2 regions of the Pseudoalteromonas obscura genome follow, and region 2 is predicted to be linked to the other one. Evidence: predicted binding sites of a transcription regulator. Region 2 holds the regulator's gene; the other holds the start of a gene.
What was found. Region 2 encodes NrdR, which represses ribonucleotide reductase genes. Its sites were predicted from a motif close to AAACACNANATNTNGTGTTT; they were not measured.
Positions count from the first base shown of each region.

Region 1: a site for NrdR is predicted at 4,163-4,182, ahead of nrdA (class 1a ribonucleoside-diphosphate reductase subunit alpha). Genes of this name have one in related genera too.

Region 1 covers NZ_JASJUT010000003.1:152,771-160,621, forward strand. The annotation lists gene gyrA (DNA gyrase subunit A) at 1-2,355, opposite strand, end outside; gene ubiG (bifunctional 2-polyprenyl-6-hydroxyphenol methylase/3-demethylubiquinol 3-O-methyltransferase UbiG) at 2,537-3,247, shown strand; gene QNM18_RS08655 (HAD family hydrolase) at 3,244-3,891, shown strand; gene nrdA (class 1a ribonucleoside-diphosphate reductase subunit alpha) at 4,226-6,511, shown strand; gene QNM18_RS08665 (arylamine N-acetyltransferase family protein) at 6,630-7,433, opposite strand; gene QNM18_RS08670 (NADPH-dependent FMN reductase) at 7,449-7,851, opposite strand, start outside.
Region 2 covers NZ_JASJUT010000006.1:150,223-158,073, reverse strand. The annotation lists gene thrA (bifunctional aspartate kinase/homoserine dehydrogenase I) at 1-231, shown strand, start outside; gene thrB (homoserine kinase) at 241-1,170, shown strand; gene thrC (threonine synthase) at 1,180-2,466, shown strand; gene glyA (serine hydroxymethyltransferase) at 2,721-3,977, shown strand; gene nrdR (transcriptional regulator NrdR) at 4,141-4,590, shown strand; gene ribD (bifunctional diaminohydroxyphosphoribosylaminopyrimidine deaminase/5-amino-6-(5-phosphoribosylamino)uracil reductase RibD) at 4,590-5,705, shown strand; gene QNM18_RS15220 (riboflavin synthase) at 5,714-6,370, shown strand; gene ribBA (bifunctional 3,4-dihydroxy-2-butanone-4-phosphate synthase/GTP cyclohydrolase II) at 6,406-7,518, shown strand; gene ribH (6,7-dimethyl-8-ribityllumazine synthase) at 7,634-7,851, shown strand, end outside.

The DNA.
Region 1 (7,851 bases), on a different contig from region 2:
CTTAGCTGGGTACTCATCAAGAGGAGTGCGTTTACCATAACCGTTTTCTGTTACAGTCAAAATTGCACCATCATTCTTTGGTACAATTAAAGACACAACTTTCACGCCGTCAGGCATCTTGATACCACGAACACCGGTCGCAGTACGACCCATTGGACGCAAGGCTAACATTTCTTCACCCGTTTCAGGGTCAAGTTTCACTTCACCAGTCTCAGAGTCGCGTAACTTTTCATTGAAACGTACAACCTTACCGTGATCAGTAAATAGCATGATGTCATTGCTGCCATCAGTGATATCTGCACCAATTAGGTTGTCACCTTCATTAAGATTGATTGCAATGATACCACTTGCACGCTGTCGACTGTAGGCAGTCAATGGCGTCTTCTTAACAGTACCATTTGCTGTTGCCATCAAGACATATTTGTCTTCTTCGTATTCTCGAACTGGAAGAATTGTCGTAATTCGCTCGTCAGCTTCCAATGGCAATAAGTTTACTATCGGCTTACCACGTGCTTGACGCGACGCCAATGGGAGTTGATAAACTTTTAGCCAATACAGTCGGCCCGCTGTCGAGAAGCACAATATCGTGTCATGGGTATTGGCAACAAGTAGACGCTCGATAAAGTCTTCATCTTTCATCTTAGTCGCCGCTTTACCTTTACCACCACGGCGCTGTGCTTCGTAATCTGATAATGGCTGGTACTTTACATACCCTTCGTGTGAAAGCGTTACTACAACGTCTTCTTCGTTAATCAGGTCTTCTAAGCTGATGTCATGAGCGGCTGCTGTGATTTCTGTCCGGCGTTCATCGCCGTATACTTCTTTAATTTCAACCAATTCGTCACGGATAACTTCCATTAGACGCTCTGGTGAAGAAAGAATAAATAGTAGCTCTGCAATCAAATCAAGAAGCTCTTGGTACTCACCTAAGATCTTCTCATGCTCAAGACCGGTTAGCTTATGTAAGCGTAAGTCTAGAATTGCTTGTGCCTGTTGCTCGGATAGATAGTACTGACCATCTCTAATACCAAGTTCATCCGCTAACCAGTCAGGTCTAGCAACATTTTGCTCACCAGCACGCTCTAACATGGGTGCTACTGAACCTAGCTCCCATGCGCGTGAAGTCAACGCAGCCTTGGCCTCTGATGGAGTTGGTGACTTTCGAATAAGTTCGATAATAGGATCTATATTCGCAAGGGCGATTGCCAAGCCTTCAAGTGTATGTGCTCTGTCTCTTGCTTTACGCAAGTCAAATACAGTACGACGTGTCACAACTTCGCGACGGTGGATAACAAACGCCTCTAGCATTTCTTTTAAGTTGAAACACTTGGGCTGGTTATTGTCTAGCGCAACCATGTTCATACCGAACACAGTTTGAAGCTGCGTTTGAGCGTATAGGTTATTTAATACAACCTCTCCCACTTCTCCACGCTTGATCTCAATGACAATACGCATTCCGTCTTTATCCGACTCATCACGTAATGCACTGATCCCTTCAACTTTTTTATCTTTTACTAACTCGGCGATTTTTTCAATAAGACGCGCTTTGTTTACTTGATACGGGATCTCATGGACAATGATTGTTTCTTTGCCCGTTTTTTCGTCCGTCTCAATCTCAGCACGTGCGCGGATATAAACTTTACCACGACCCGTTTTATAAGCTTGCTCAATCCCTTTTTTACCACTGATAATTGCCGCAGTTGGGAAATCAGGGCCAGGGATATATTCCATTAGCTCTTCAATGGTGAGATCTGGATTTTGAATAATAGCCAAACAGCCATTGATAACTTCTGTTAGATTGTGTGGCGGAATATTTGTCGCCATACCAACTGCGATACCTGATGAACCGTTTACCAATAAGTTTGGAACCTTGGTCGGCAATACATCGGGAATTTGCTCAGTACCATCGTAGTTTGGCACATAATCAACAGTTTCTTTCTCTAAATCAGCAAGTAGTTCGTGAGACATTTTAGCCATACGTACTTCGGTATAACGCATTGCTGCAGCTGAGTCACCATCTACAGAACCGAAGTTACCTTGGCCGTCTACCAACATATAGCGCAAAGAAAACGGCTGCGCCATACGTACGATAGTATCGTATACTGCACTATCACCATGAGGGTGGTATTTACCGATGACGTCACCGACTACACGAGCTGATTTTTTATAAGGTTTATTCCAGTCATTACGTAGCTCGTTCATTGCGAAAAGTACACGACGGTGAACTGGTTTTAGTCCGTCACGTACGTCTGGCAATGCACGCCCTACAATTACACTCATCGCGTAATCTAGGTATGAATTTTTCAATTCATCTTCAATATTGACCGGGAGGATTTCATTGGCGAGATCAGTCATTTGATACCACTTTCCTTCAGAGTCTTGCCCTTTTGTGTCAAACTATTAGCAACAAAGGGTTAAGTTATTATTTATTCGGCTGCCGATAGTAACACAGTTAAATTCAATTTGCAGTCGTAAAATGTCTGGTATTTTTATAAATAGCCAATACAATGCGCCCAGATAAACGAGGAAGCTTTTTATGACCGAACATCAAAATGTAGATCACCAAGAAATCGCAAAATTTGAAGAAATCGCTGAGCGATGGTGGGATACCGAGGGAGAATTTAAACCGCTACATGACATCAACCCATTGAGATTGGACTTTATTAATGATAAAAGCGCAGGCTTGTTTTCTAAAAAAGTACTAGATGTCGGTTGCGGAGGCGGGATCCTAACAGAAAGCATGGCAAAACTTGGGGCACAAGCCACAGGTATCGACATGGGTCAAGAACCACTAAACGTAGCCAAATTGCACAGTCTAGAAAGCGGAATAGATGTGGATTATCAAAAGATCCCCGCCGAAGTATTTGCGCAGCAACATACAGAAGAATTTGATGTCGTCACTTGTATGGAAATGCTAGAACACGTGCCAGATCCAGCAGCGATTATTGGCGCCGTTGCACAGGCAGCAAAACCCGGGGCCAGTGTCTTTTTCTCTACTTTAAATAAAACACACAAAGCCTACTTACTTGCTGTGGTCGCTGCCGAAAAAGTATTAAAAATGGTGCCTGAAGGCACTCATGATCACAACAAATTCATTCGACCGTCGACGCTAATTGGGTGGGCCGAAGAACATGGTTTAAAAGTACGCAACGCTGCTGGTATCAGTTATAACCCTTTCACTAAGACATTTACGCTGACCAAAGATGTCAGTGTGAACTACTTACTTCACTTTGAGAAATTAGCATGACCAAAGCCGTTCTGTTCGATTTAGATGGTACGCTATTAGATACCAGTGACGACCTCGGGGCTGCATTAAATCACGTGCTCGAAGAGCATGGATTACCGACTTTACCCAAAAATGAATATAGCCCCGCAATCTCTAATGGAGTAAAAGCCCTATTAGAAGTAGGCTTTAAAGACAAACTGGTCGACTACGACTTTGCTTCTTTAAGGAAGCAAGTCTTAGACTATTATGAACAAAATATTTCTGTTCACAGCCATTGCTTTGACGGTATTACCGACATGCTAAAATCGTTGTATGAGCAAAATATCGCTGTTGGTATAGTCACAAACAAGCCTGAGTTTTTGACTTTCCCACTTCTTGCAAAAATAGATGCATTAAAAGACATTAAAGCAGTTGTGTGTGGAGATACGCTAAAAGTTGCTAAACCACACCCAGATCCACTGCTATATGCAGCCGAAAAACTTGGTGTCACGGCAACACAGTGTACTTATGTTGGTGATGCACAACGTGATATAGAAGCAGCTAAAGCAGCGAAGATGCGCTCAGTCACTGCTTTATGGGGGTTCATTCCTTCTCTTGAAGAAGCTCTTTCTTGGCAAGCCGAGTTAAACTTAAAGCAACCAAAAGAGTTAATTTCGCACATATAGTGAAAAATTATAATTTGAGACACTACATATTGTGTCTTACACTTTATTGGGCAATAAATTGAACATAAAAAAATCATTCAGTTTTTTTGTTAAAAAAAGACAAAAATCACCGAACTGAAGTTGATTTTTTTACGCACGCAGACTTCGTGGATAACAGAAGGTTAGTAAACACTAACACGCTAATTTTATCCCAATGTTATCCACAATTTGAGTGAAGTTGTTCTATTGCAAAATATAAATAACCACACTATCTTGTGATGCACTTTCAAATAGGCACCATATCTAGTGGTGATTTCCTAGCCAATATAAGAATTTGGGAATACAGGCATAGCTTATGAACCAACAATTATCTGTCAGTAAAAGAAACGGTCGTAAAGAGCCGCTTGATTTAGATAAAATCCATCGTGTGATAACTTGGGCTGCCGAAGGCCTAGACAATGTTTCAGTCTCTCAAGTGGAATTGAAGTCTCATATCCAATTTTACGATGGGATCCGTACTGAAGATATCCATGAAACAATCATTAAAGCAGCTGCTGATTTAATTTCAAAAGATACACCCGATTATCAATATCTAGCAGCACGTCTTGCAGTGTTCCATTTAAGAAAGAAAGCTTACGGTCAATTTGAGCCACCACATTTATACGATCATGTAGCCAAGCTGGTTGAAGATAAGCGCTACGACGAACACCTATTGAAAGACTACACCCGTGAAGAGCTTAACGAGCTAAATGAATACCTCGACCACAGCCGCGATATGACATTCAGCTACGCTGCGGTTAAACAGCTTGAAGGTAAATACCTGGTACAAAACCGTGTGACAGGTGAAATCTATGAGAGCGCGCAGTTTCTATACATGCTAGTTGCAGCAAGCCTGTTCTCAGATTATGAAAAAGAAACTCGTCTTGACTATATTAAGCGTTTTTACGACGCAGTTTCACAATTTAAAATTTCATTACCAACGCCTATTATGGCGGGTGTACGCACACCTACGCGCCAGTTTAGTTCATGTGTACTAATCGAGTGTGATGATAGCTTGGACTCAATCAATGCAACTTCTTCTGCAATCGTGAAGTATGTGAGCCAGCGAGCTGGTATTGGTGTTAATGCCGGCCGTATTCGTGCGCTAGGTAGCCCTATTCGTAACGGTGAAGCTTTCCATACTGGCTGTATTCCATTCTACAAGCACTTCCAAACAGCAGTAAAAAGCTGTTCACAAGGCGGTGTGCGTGGTGGCGCTGCAACACTATTCTACCCATTGTGGCATTTAGAAGTAGAAAACCTACTTGTTCTGAAAAACAACCGTGGTGTTGAAGAAAACCGTGTTCGTCACTTAGACTACGGCGTACAATTCAATAAAACGATGTATACGCGTCTATTAAAAGATGACTACATTACCCTATTCAGCCCGTCTGATACTCCGGGGCTATATGATGCATTCTTCGAAGATCAAGCACTATTCGAAGAGCTATACCTAAAATACGAGCAAGACGAGTCTATTCGTAAAAAACGCATCAAAGCGATTGAACTGTTTTCAATGTTCGCGCAAGAGCGTGCTAGTACTGGTCGTATTTACTTACAAAATGTTGACCACTGTAATACACATAGCCCATTTGACTCAAAAGTTGCGCCAATCCGTCAATCAAACTTATGTTTGGAAATAGCGCTTCCTACTAAGCCACTAAATAATGTAAATGATGCAGAAGGCGAAATCGCACTGTGTACCTTGTCTGCATTTAACTTAGGCGCGATTAACGACCTTTCAGAGCTTGAAGAACTTGCTGAGCTAGCGGTTCGTGCACTTGATAACCTACTTGATTTCCAAGATTACCCAGTGCCAGCAGCGCACACAGCAACAATGGGACGTCGTACGCTAGGTATTGGTGTTATCAACTACGCTTACTACCTTGCTAAAAATGGTAAGAAATACTCAGATGGCAGCGCAAATGCCCTAACACACAAAACATTTGAAGCAATTCAGTACTACTTAATGAAAGCGTCAAACGAACTAGCAAAAGAGCGCGGTGCTTGCCCTATGTTCAATGAGACGACGTATTCACAAGGTATTATGCCAATCGATACTTACAAAAAAGACATCGATGCAATTTGTGATGAGCCGTTACACCTTGATTGGGATTCGCTAAGAGCAAGTATCCAAGAGTATGGAATGAGAAACTCTACGCTATCAGCACTGATGCCTTCAGAGACCTCTTCTCAAATCTCTAACGCAACGAATGGTATTGAACCACCTCGAGGCCATATCAGCGTAAAAGCAAGTAAAGACGGTATCTTAAAGCAAGTTGTACCTGAGTACGAAAAGCTTAAAGATCAATATGAATTGCTATGGGATATTCCTTCAAATGATGGTTACCTAGGTCTAGTTGGTATTATGCAAAAGTTTGTCGACCAAACTATTTCTGCAAACACAAACTATGATCCAACTAAGTTTGAAGGCGGTAAAGTACCAATGAAGCTGTTACTAAAAGACTTACTAACAGCATACAAGCTTGGTGTTAAAACACTTTACTACCATAATACTCGCGATGGTGCAGCCGATGCACAAGACGAGTTGAAGCCTGAGCCAGAAGATGATGGCTGCGAAGGCGGTGCTTGTAAGATTTAACAAGCTTTAAAATAATAAAAGCCCAGCTATCGCTGGGTTTTTTTGTCAAAAAATTTTAACTCTCTTTTCAATAATCAACTCATTACATCAGATCCAACACCATATTAATCGCTCTAAATTATTCAGCCCAATTGACGTAACCAGCTATTTTTTCGTAAGCAATTTTCTTTTTGATGCCAAAATGCTCTTTCAAGGCTCGATTAAAAAGCTGCTCACTGTCCAATATTGTCTCTATGGTTTCGTCTTGCGTGTCAATTTTTAGCCTATTATTAAATAGAATATTTTTTCCGTATTTTGTACGCTTTACCAGCACTATATTCGATGTAAATAAAGAACTAGAGCCGGTAGAAGCAAAGTGATTACCATACTCAATATCTCCCTCACAGACATAGCTCATGTCAAGGCTGTAGAGACTTTGCCAACCACCTTCAATTTTACTTTGTAGCATCACACCAAAAGTGGTGTCTTTGACGAATCGAAAAACTTGCTTGTCGGTATTAAACTCCTGATCAAAAACAAGAGGTAATGGTTTTCTCGGTGTATTTGCACCAAACCCTACATCAACAACCCACTGCTGGCCTTCTATTGATACTAAATTAATAAGATGCCCTCGCCCTGTAGGTTTGTCTGACAAATGAACTCTGCCTAATGCTTGCGTCACCTCAAAGCCAATGGTCTTTAAAACTTGGTATAACAAGCCATTTAATTCGTAGCAGTATCCTCCCCGCTGTTTGTCCACCAGCTTTTTAAATACATGTTCATTAGATAAATCTATGGGGTTGCCATCAATAATGTCGAGGTTCTCAAAAGGGATGAACTCATGTTGCAATTCATGAATATGGAAAAGTGAATCAATATCCACAACCGCATCAGTTTTAAGGTTAATTCTATTAAAGTACTTTGCTAGTAACTCGCTATTCATAGGTATACCTCGGCTTTACTGTTGGCGCTTGCTTAAATTAACAGGCTCAATGTCATTACTCTTAAATGAATCTATTAACTGAGAATTAAACGAATCACTCGTAACCGTATTTGTTTCTAAGTCAAAATTGTCATAAAAACTAGGAAGCGATATAGCGCCAATAAGGTTAGCACTGAAGCTACTGGCTGATGATTGAGCCGATGATAAAACCTTTTTTGCTCCCCCTGCCCCCGGTGATGTGGCCAGCATGAGTACCTGCTTTTGCTGAAAAATTTGCATGCCAACTCTCGATGTCCAGTCAAGCAAGTTTTTATAAGCGGCAGTATATGAACTATTATATTCTGCAAATGAAACCACAATTAAGTCGGCCTCTGCTATTTTGTTGTAAAACCGAGTTGCTAGCTCTGGTATACCAAAC
Region 2 (7,851 bases):
GGTAAAAAGCTGCGCTATGTTGGCAGCATTCAAGACGGTAAGTGTAAAGTGGGTATAGAAGCAGTGGACGCTAGCCATGCGTTGTTTGATATCCGAGATGGAGAAAATGCGCTAGCAATTTTGAGTCAGTATTATCAGCCTAAGCCATTTGTGATCAGAGGTTATGGGGCGGGCGCAGAAGTAACGGCCGCAGGCGTATTTGCTGATATCTTAAAAACACTTTCTCGTTAGGAGCGCAACATGAGAAAATTTTATGCGCCAGCTTCCATTGGGAATTTTTGCGTTGGATTTGATTCGCTGGGTGCTGCGATTGCGCCAATTGATGGCCAGTTACTTGGCGATGTGGTTAGTATCGAAGAAGCTCCACGAGATCAGTTCAGCTGCGTTGGCAAATATGCCCATAAATTGCCTCAAGAGGCACAAGATAATCTCGCTTTTCAGTGTTTAACGCATTTCAGGTCCCATGTGAAAGCTGATATGCCTAGCTTGTCGCTGACTCTTGAGAAAAGGCTGCCGGTTGGCTCTGGGCTAGGATCTAGTGCTTGTTCCGTAGTTGCAACATTTGCAGCGTTAAATGCTTTTGCAGGCACTCAACTGTCCCAGATTCAAATGATTGAGTTGATGGCTGATTTTGAAGCTAAGGTGAGTGGTGCTCGTCACTACGATAATATCACACCATGTTATTTGGGGGGGCTCCAGTTGACTGCTGAGTTGGTGCCAGACCGAGCATTGGCACTGCCAGTAGACCCTAATTGGTACATTGTGGTGGCCTATCCTGGTTTTGCTTTAAATACAGCAAAGGCAAGAGCGGTTTTAGCACCTGAATTGAAACTTGGAGACAGTGTTGCTTTCGCTCAGCGATTGTCAGCATTTTGTGCGCTGCTGCAACTACATAGATTTAGTGAGGCGGTGTCGCTTATGCAAGACTCGGTGGCAGAGCCCAGCAGAGCGCAATTAATCGATGGATACTCAGATGCGAAGTTGAGCCTGCCAGAGCTAGGTGCGAGCGTCGTGAGTATATCTGGCGCAGGTCCGACATTATTTGCTCTGTGTCCAACATTAAATGCGGCTCAACAATGCCAATCTTGGCTTGAGTCTAATTATTTAAATGAGCACGGTTTTAGCCATATCTGCCAGCTGGACAGTGCAGGTACCAGAGAATTGGTTTAAGGAATTGATATGAATTTAGTAAATCTTATGGATCCTCAGCAGCAGGTTTCATTTACAGAAGCGGTTAAAATTGGCTTAGGCCGTAACCAAGGTGTCTTTTTTCCACAAAACTTAGCGCAAATCGAGGATGTCAACGCACTATTGGCGATGCCATTTCAAGCGCGTAGCAGTCGGATACTACAGCATTTGATTGGTGATGAGTTACCGAGCGATACGCTGGATGCCATGGTTAAAAGTGCTTTTAACTTTCCAGCGCCGTTGGTGGAAGTGGAAAGCGGTACTTATTGTTTAGAACTGTTTCACGGTCCAACATTGGCGTTTAAAGATTTTGGTGGACGCTTTATGTCAGAGTGCATTAGCTTATTCAATCAAGGTGAGCGCGTCACGATTTTAACAGCCACCAGCGGGGATACAGGGGCTGCTGTTGCCCATGCATTTTATGGCAAAGAAAATGTTGATGTAGTGATTTTATATCCTAAAGGCAAGATATCACTCGCACAACAAAAGCTGTTTACTACACTTGGTGAGAATATTCATTGTTTCGCTGTAGATGGCAGCTTCGATGATTGTCAGGCGCTGGTAAAACAGGCGTTTTTGGATGATGAAGTTAAGTCTCAGTTAGGGTTAAATTCAGCTAATTCAATTAATATCAGCAGGCTACTTGCTCAAGTGTGTTATTACTTTGAAGCATTTGCACAATTAACGGACTCTCAACGTAAACAGGTTCATGTTTCAGTACCGAGTGGTAACTTTGGCAATGTTTGTGCTGCCATGATCGCTGCGGCGATAGGGCTGCCTATTAAAAAGCTCAGTGCAACAACGAATCAGAATGATACCGTACCGCGTTATATCGAGACGGGAAATTGGTCTCCAAATGCCACGCTAGAATCATTATCCAATGCTATGGATGTGAGTAAACCTAATAACTGGCCACGAGTTGAAAGCATGCTTAATGGTAGATCTTTTTCTAAAGATGATTTTTATTCATGTTCAGTGTCGGAATCTCGCACCCAAGAAGTGATGAAGAAAATCAACCAGCTTGGTTATATTGCAGAGCCGCATACAGCAATTGCCTATGAAGGTTTACGCTTAAATCAAGCTGAAAATGAAACTGGCATCTTTTTGGCGACAGCGCATCCTGCTAAATTTAAAGAGTCTGTTGAAGGTGTGTTAGAACAACAACTTGAAATGCCTGAAGTCCTTGCTACTGCACTGGCAAAGCCATGTTTAGCAGAATCAATGAGTGCTGACTACGAGGGCTTAAAAAAGCGTCTTTTTGAAAAGTTAGTGTCATAAGCATGGCTGTTTAAACTATTTGTGCATACAGTAAGTCGCAATGGGTGAATGTATGCACATTTTAATTCTTAATGAAATAATCAATTTACATAATATTTTTTTATATTTAAATAAAAAAATATCATCCCTTAAACACTGTGAAATAAATTCAATCCTTGCTTAAATATGCTCACGCAGATTTCGTAGGCAATTGGATGTAAATTGCGTACAATTGCATTCGGTAAATTTAATCATACGTGCACCTAGGAGAAACCATGTTAGAACGTAACATGAATATTGCAGATTTTGACCCTGAACTATTTAACGCGATCCAATCAGAGACGACTCGTCAAGAAGAGCACATTGAACTAATCGCATCTGAAAACTACTGTAGCCCGCGTGTTTTAGAGGCTCAAGGGTCACAGCTTACAAACAAGTACGCAGAAGGTTACCCTGGCAAGCGTTACTATGGTGGTTGTGAACACGTTGATGTTGTAGAGCAGCTTGCAATTGACCGTGCATGTGAACTATTCGGCGCTGATTACGCAAACGTTCAGCCACATGCTGGTTCACAAGCAAACGCAGCGGTATTCCAAGCATTACTTCAGCCACATGACACAGTGTTAGGTATGAGCCTTGCGCACGGTGGTCACTTGACTCATGGCTCTCATGTGAACTTTTCAGGTAAGACTTATAATGCAATCCAATACGGCCTAAATGAAGAAACCGGTGAAATCGATTACGCTCAAGTAGAAGCACTAGCACTTGAGCACAAGCCAAAGATGATTATTGGTGGTTTCTCTGCATACTCAGGCATCGTTGACTGGGCTAAGTTCCGCGAAATCGCTGACAAAGTGGGCGCATATTTACTTGTAGACATGGCGCACGTTGCAGGCCTTGTAGCGGCTGGTGTATACCCTAACCCTGTACCTCATGCGCACGTTGTGACAACAACAACTCACAAAACGCTTGCTGGTCCTCGTGGTGGTTTGATTGTATCAGCTTGTGGCGATGAAGACGTTTACAAAAAGCTAAACAGCGCAGTATTCCCTGGTGGTCAAGGTGGTCCTTTATGTCATGTTATCGCGGCAAAAGCAGTGGCATTTAAAGAAGCATTAGAGCCTGAGTTCAAGACTTACCAAACTCAAGTTGTTAAAAATGCACAAGCTATGGTTGCAGTGCTTCAAGAGCGTGGCTACAAAGTTGTTTCTGGTAAAACAGACAACCACCTGTTCCTACTTGACCTAATTGATAAAGATATCACAGGTAAAGACGCAGATGCAGCGCTTGGCCGTGCAAACATCACAGTTAATAAGAACTCTGTACCTAATGACCCACGCTCTCCATTTGTAACATCAGGTCTACGTATTGGTTCTCCTGCGATTACTCGCCGTGGCTTTAAAGAAGCAGAAGCGGGTGAGCTAGCAGGTTGGATCTGTGACGTACTTGACAACATCAATGATGAGTCAGTGCAAGCAGAAGTGAAAGAAAAGGTAAAAGCTATCTGTGCTAAATTGCCTGTTTACGCATAATTACACTCACAATTTGCGTTATTTTTGATATTATAAAGGCCGCATTTATGCGGCCTTTTTATTTTCTGTCATCCAGCGTAATTGAACACGCATAGTTGCCATCGAGTGGCATTGATGATTTTCAAACACGCCGCATTAATAGACTACCTAACAGTGAGAATATATGCATTGTCCTTTTTGTACGGCAAAAGATACCAAAGTAATTGATTCGCGATTGGTGGCATCAGGCCATCAAGTGCGTCGCCGTCGCGAGTGTATAGTTTGTCATGAGCGTTTTACGACCTTTGAAGGCGCTGAATTATTGATGCCAAGAGTGATTAAACAAGATGGCACCCGAGAGCCATTCAATGAAGATAAGCTGCTCAATGGGCTGCATCGTGCTCTAGAAAAGCGCCCAGTTAGTACAGAGCAAATAGAAGAAGTTGTACATCAAATCAAATCCCAGATCCGAGCAACGGGAGAGCGTGAAGTAAATAGCAAAATGATTGGTGAATACATTATGGAAGCACTTAAAAAGCTGGATAAAGTCGCTTATGTGCGTTTTGCTTCTGTATACCGCAGTTTTGAAGATATAAAAGAATTTGGTGAAGAAATTGCGAGGTTGGGTGATTAATGGCGTTTTCACAGGCTGATCATGATTATATGGCAATGGCCATCGAACTTGCAAAGCAAGGACAGTATACGACGACGCCTAATCCGAACGTCGGCTGCGTCATTGTAAAAAATGATCAAGTGATAGGGCAGGGTTTTCACATACAAGCAGGTGGCCCCCACGCTGAGGTACATGCATTACGTCAGGCTGCTGGAAATACCCAAGGAGCCACAGCATATGTAACGTTAGAGCCGTGCAGTCACTATGGTCGCACTCCACCATGTGCAAAAGGGCTGATAGATGCAGGCGTAAAAAAAGTAGTTTGCGCTATGGTGGATCCCAATCCACAAGTTGCAGGCAATGGTTTGAAAATGTTGGAAGAAGCTGGGATCGAAACAGCATTTGGTTTACTTGAGCACGAAGCGCGAGCGCTGAATAAAGGGTTTCTAAGTAGAATGGAAACCGGCAAGCCATTTGTTACCGCAAAGCTGGCCGCAAGCTTGGATGGAAAAACAGCGCTGCAAAATGGCCAAAGCAAATGGATAACGGGCCCACAGGCGAGGCGGGATGTACAAAAATACCGCGCACAAAGCTGTGCCATATTATCTGGTGCTGATACGGTGTTAGTGGACGACGCCACACTTAATGTGCGTGCAGGTGAATTTGACGACTTTGATAAAGTTTCTCAGTTAGCTGAGTTGCGTCAACCAATTCGCGTGGTTATTGATACGCAAAATCGTTTACACCCAGATCTCAACTTGTTTAGCTGTGCATCAAAAATCATTATTTTTCGCTCCAAACTTGATAATCGGCATCAATGGCCTCATTTCGTAGAGCAAGTATGTTTGCCCACTGTAAATGACAAGCTTGATCTGAGGGCTGCGCTAACATATTTAGCACAGCAAAATGTGAATCAGATATGGCTTGAAGCGGGTGCGACATTATGTGGTGTGATGCATGAACACGGCCTAATCGATGAATATATGATTTACATGGCGCCAAAAATTATCGGCGAAGGCGGCAGAGGTTTGTTTAATAGTTCGGTACTGACTGAAATGGGACAGATCGCTGAGCTTGAAATTACAGAGTGTGCGCAAGTAGGCACAGATATTCGCATTAATGCGACTAAAAAATAAGAGAATTTATGTTTACAGGCATTATTGAAGCAACCGGCACATTATCAGAGCTAACACTCAAGCAAGGCGATTTAAGTGTTAAAGTGAAATCCCATAATTTAGATATGGCAGATGTAGCACTGGGTGACAGCATTGCGACTAATGGTGTTTGTTTAACTGTGGTAGAAAAATACAGTGATGGTTTCAGAGCGGATGTGTCAAATGAAACGCTATCACTGACACGATTTGGTGACTACCAAGTTGGTCAAAAGGTGAATTTAGAAAAAGCACTGCAACCTGTCTCGCGTCTTGGTGGGCACTTGGTTTCGGGTCATGTAGATGGCATTGCAACCATTGTTTCTGTTGAAGCGAATGCCAGAGCCACAGACTACTGGCTATCGGCACCGGAAGCGTTACTAAAATACATACCTTACAAAGGTTCTGTGGCCATTGATGGTATCAGCTTGACAGTGAATGCCATTGAGGGCAATAAATTCAAACTCACTATCGTGCCTCACACAGCACAAGAAACCACTATCGCAGACTTTAAAGTCGGTACTGTGGTGAACTTAGAAGTTGATCAAATTGCAAGGTACTTGGAGCGTTTAATACAAGGTAGCAAAACGACTTCTAGCGAATCGACTCTCACAACCAGTTTGTTAGCACAAGCTGGCTTTATTAAATAATTGGCCATTCAAACAAAGTAAATAATGGGAAAATTATGAGCTTAAATAGCGCAAAAGAAATCATCGAAGACATTAAAGCCGGTAAAATGGTGATCTTGATGGACGATGAAGATCGAGAAAATGAAGGTGATTTAATCATCGCGGCTGAGCATATTACGCCTGAGGCGATAAACTTTATGGCGACTTATGGCCGAGGTCTTATTTGCTTAACTATGACGCAAGAGAGGTGTCAACAACTCGACCTTCCGTTGATGGTGAGAAATAACGGCGCTCAATTTTCTACTAACTTTACTATGTCTATTGAAGCTGCTAAAGGCGTAACTACGGGGATTTCAGCTGCTGATAGAGCACGCACAGTGCAAGCTGCTGTTGCTAAAGGCGCTGTACCTGAGGATATTGTTCAACCCGGTCATATTTTCCCAATTATGGCGCAGCCAGGCGGTGTTTTAACACGCGCAGGTCATACTGAAGCTGGCTGTGACTTAGCTCGCTTGGCAGGACTTGAGCCGTCGTCTGTGATTGTCGAAATTCTTAACCCTGACGGCACTATGGCAAGACGTCCAGAGTTAGAAGTTTTTGCCAAAGAGCATGACATTAAAATTGGTACAATCGCGGATTTGATCGAATATCGCAACTTAAATGAAACCACGATTGAAAAAGTAGCCCAGTGTAAACTGCCAACTGAGTTTGGTGAGTTTGATCTTGTTACTTATAAAGATACCATTGACAATCAACTTCACTATGTATTGTTGAAAGGCGAAATAAAAGAAGATGAGCCTACGCTAGTGCGGGTTCACTTGCAAAGCACATTCAATGACATTCTTCTATCGGATAGAAGTGCAGATCGCAGCTGGACTTTACATGGTGCGATGCAATATATCGCCCAGCACCAAGGAGCATTAGTGATCCTTGGTAAAAGTGAACAAACAGAAGATCTGGAACAGCTGGTCAAAGCATTTGCAGCCGAAGATCAGGGGGAAAAGATTAACTATCGCAAATTCCAAGGTACTTCTCGTACTGTAGGTGTTGGTTCACAAATTTTGGCAGATTTAGGCATTCAGAAAATGCGCTTAATGAGTTTGCCGAAGAAATATCACGCATTGTCGGGCTTCCACTTGGAGGTTGTCGATTACGTAGAGCCGAAATAATCTCGGTCTTCACTTTTTACACCTACTGTCTTGTTGGACAGTAGGTGTTTTTCTTTAAGATGTGCTATTATGCGCGTCAATTTGGCTATTGCTAATACTGATCAGGAATCATCTAATGAAAATAATTGAAGGTAACAAGTTCGCTCCAGGTAAAAAATTTGCCATTGTCATTTCTCGTTTTAACGACTTCATTGGCAGCAGCTTATTAGAAGGTGCTGTAGATGAACTTAAGCGCACAGGTGGCGTGAAAGAAGAAGACATCACAGTGGTTTATGTACCGGGTGCCGTTGAGTTACCTCTTGCAGCTAAACGTGTTGCAATGAAAAAAGAGCA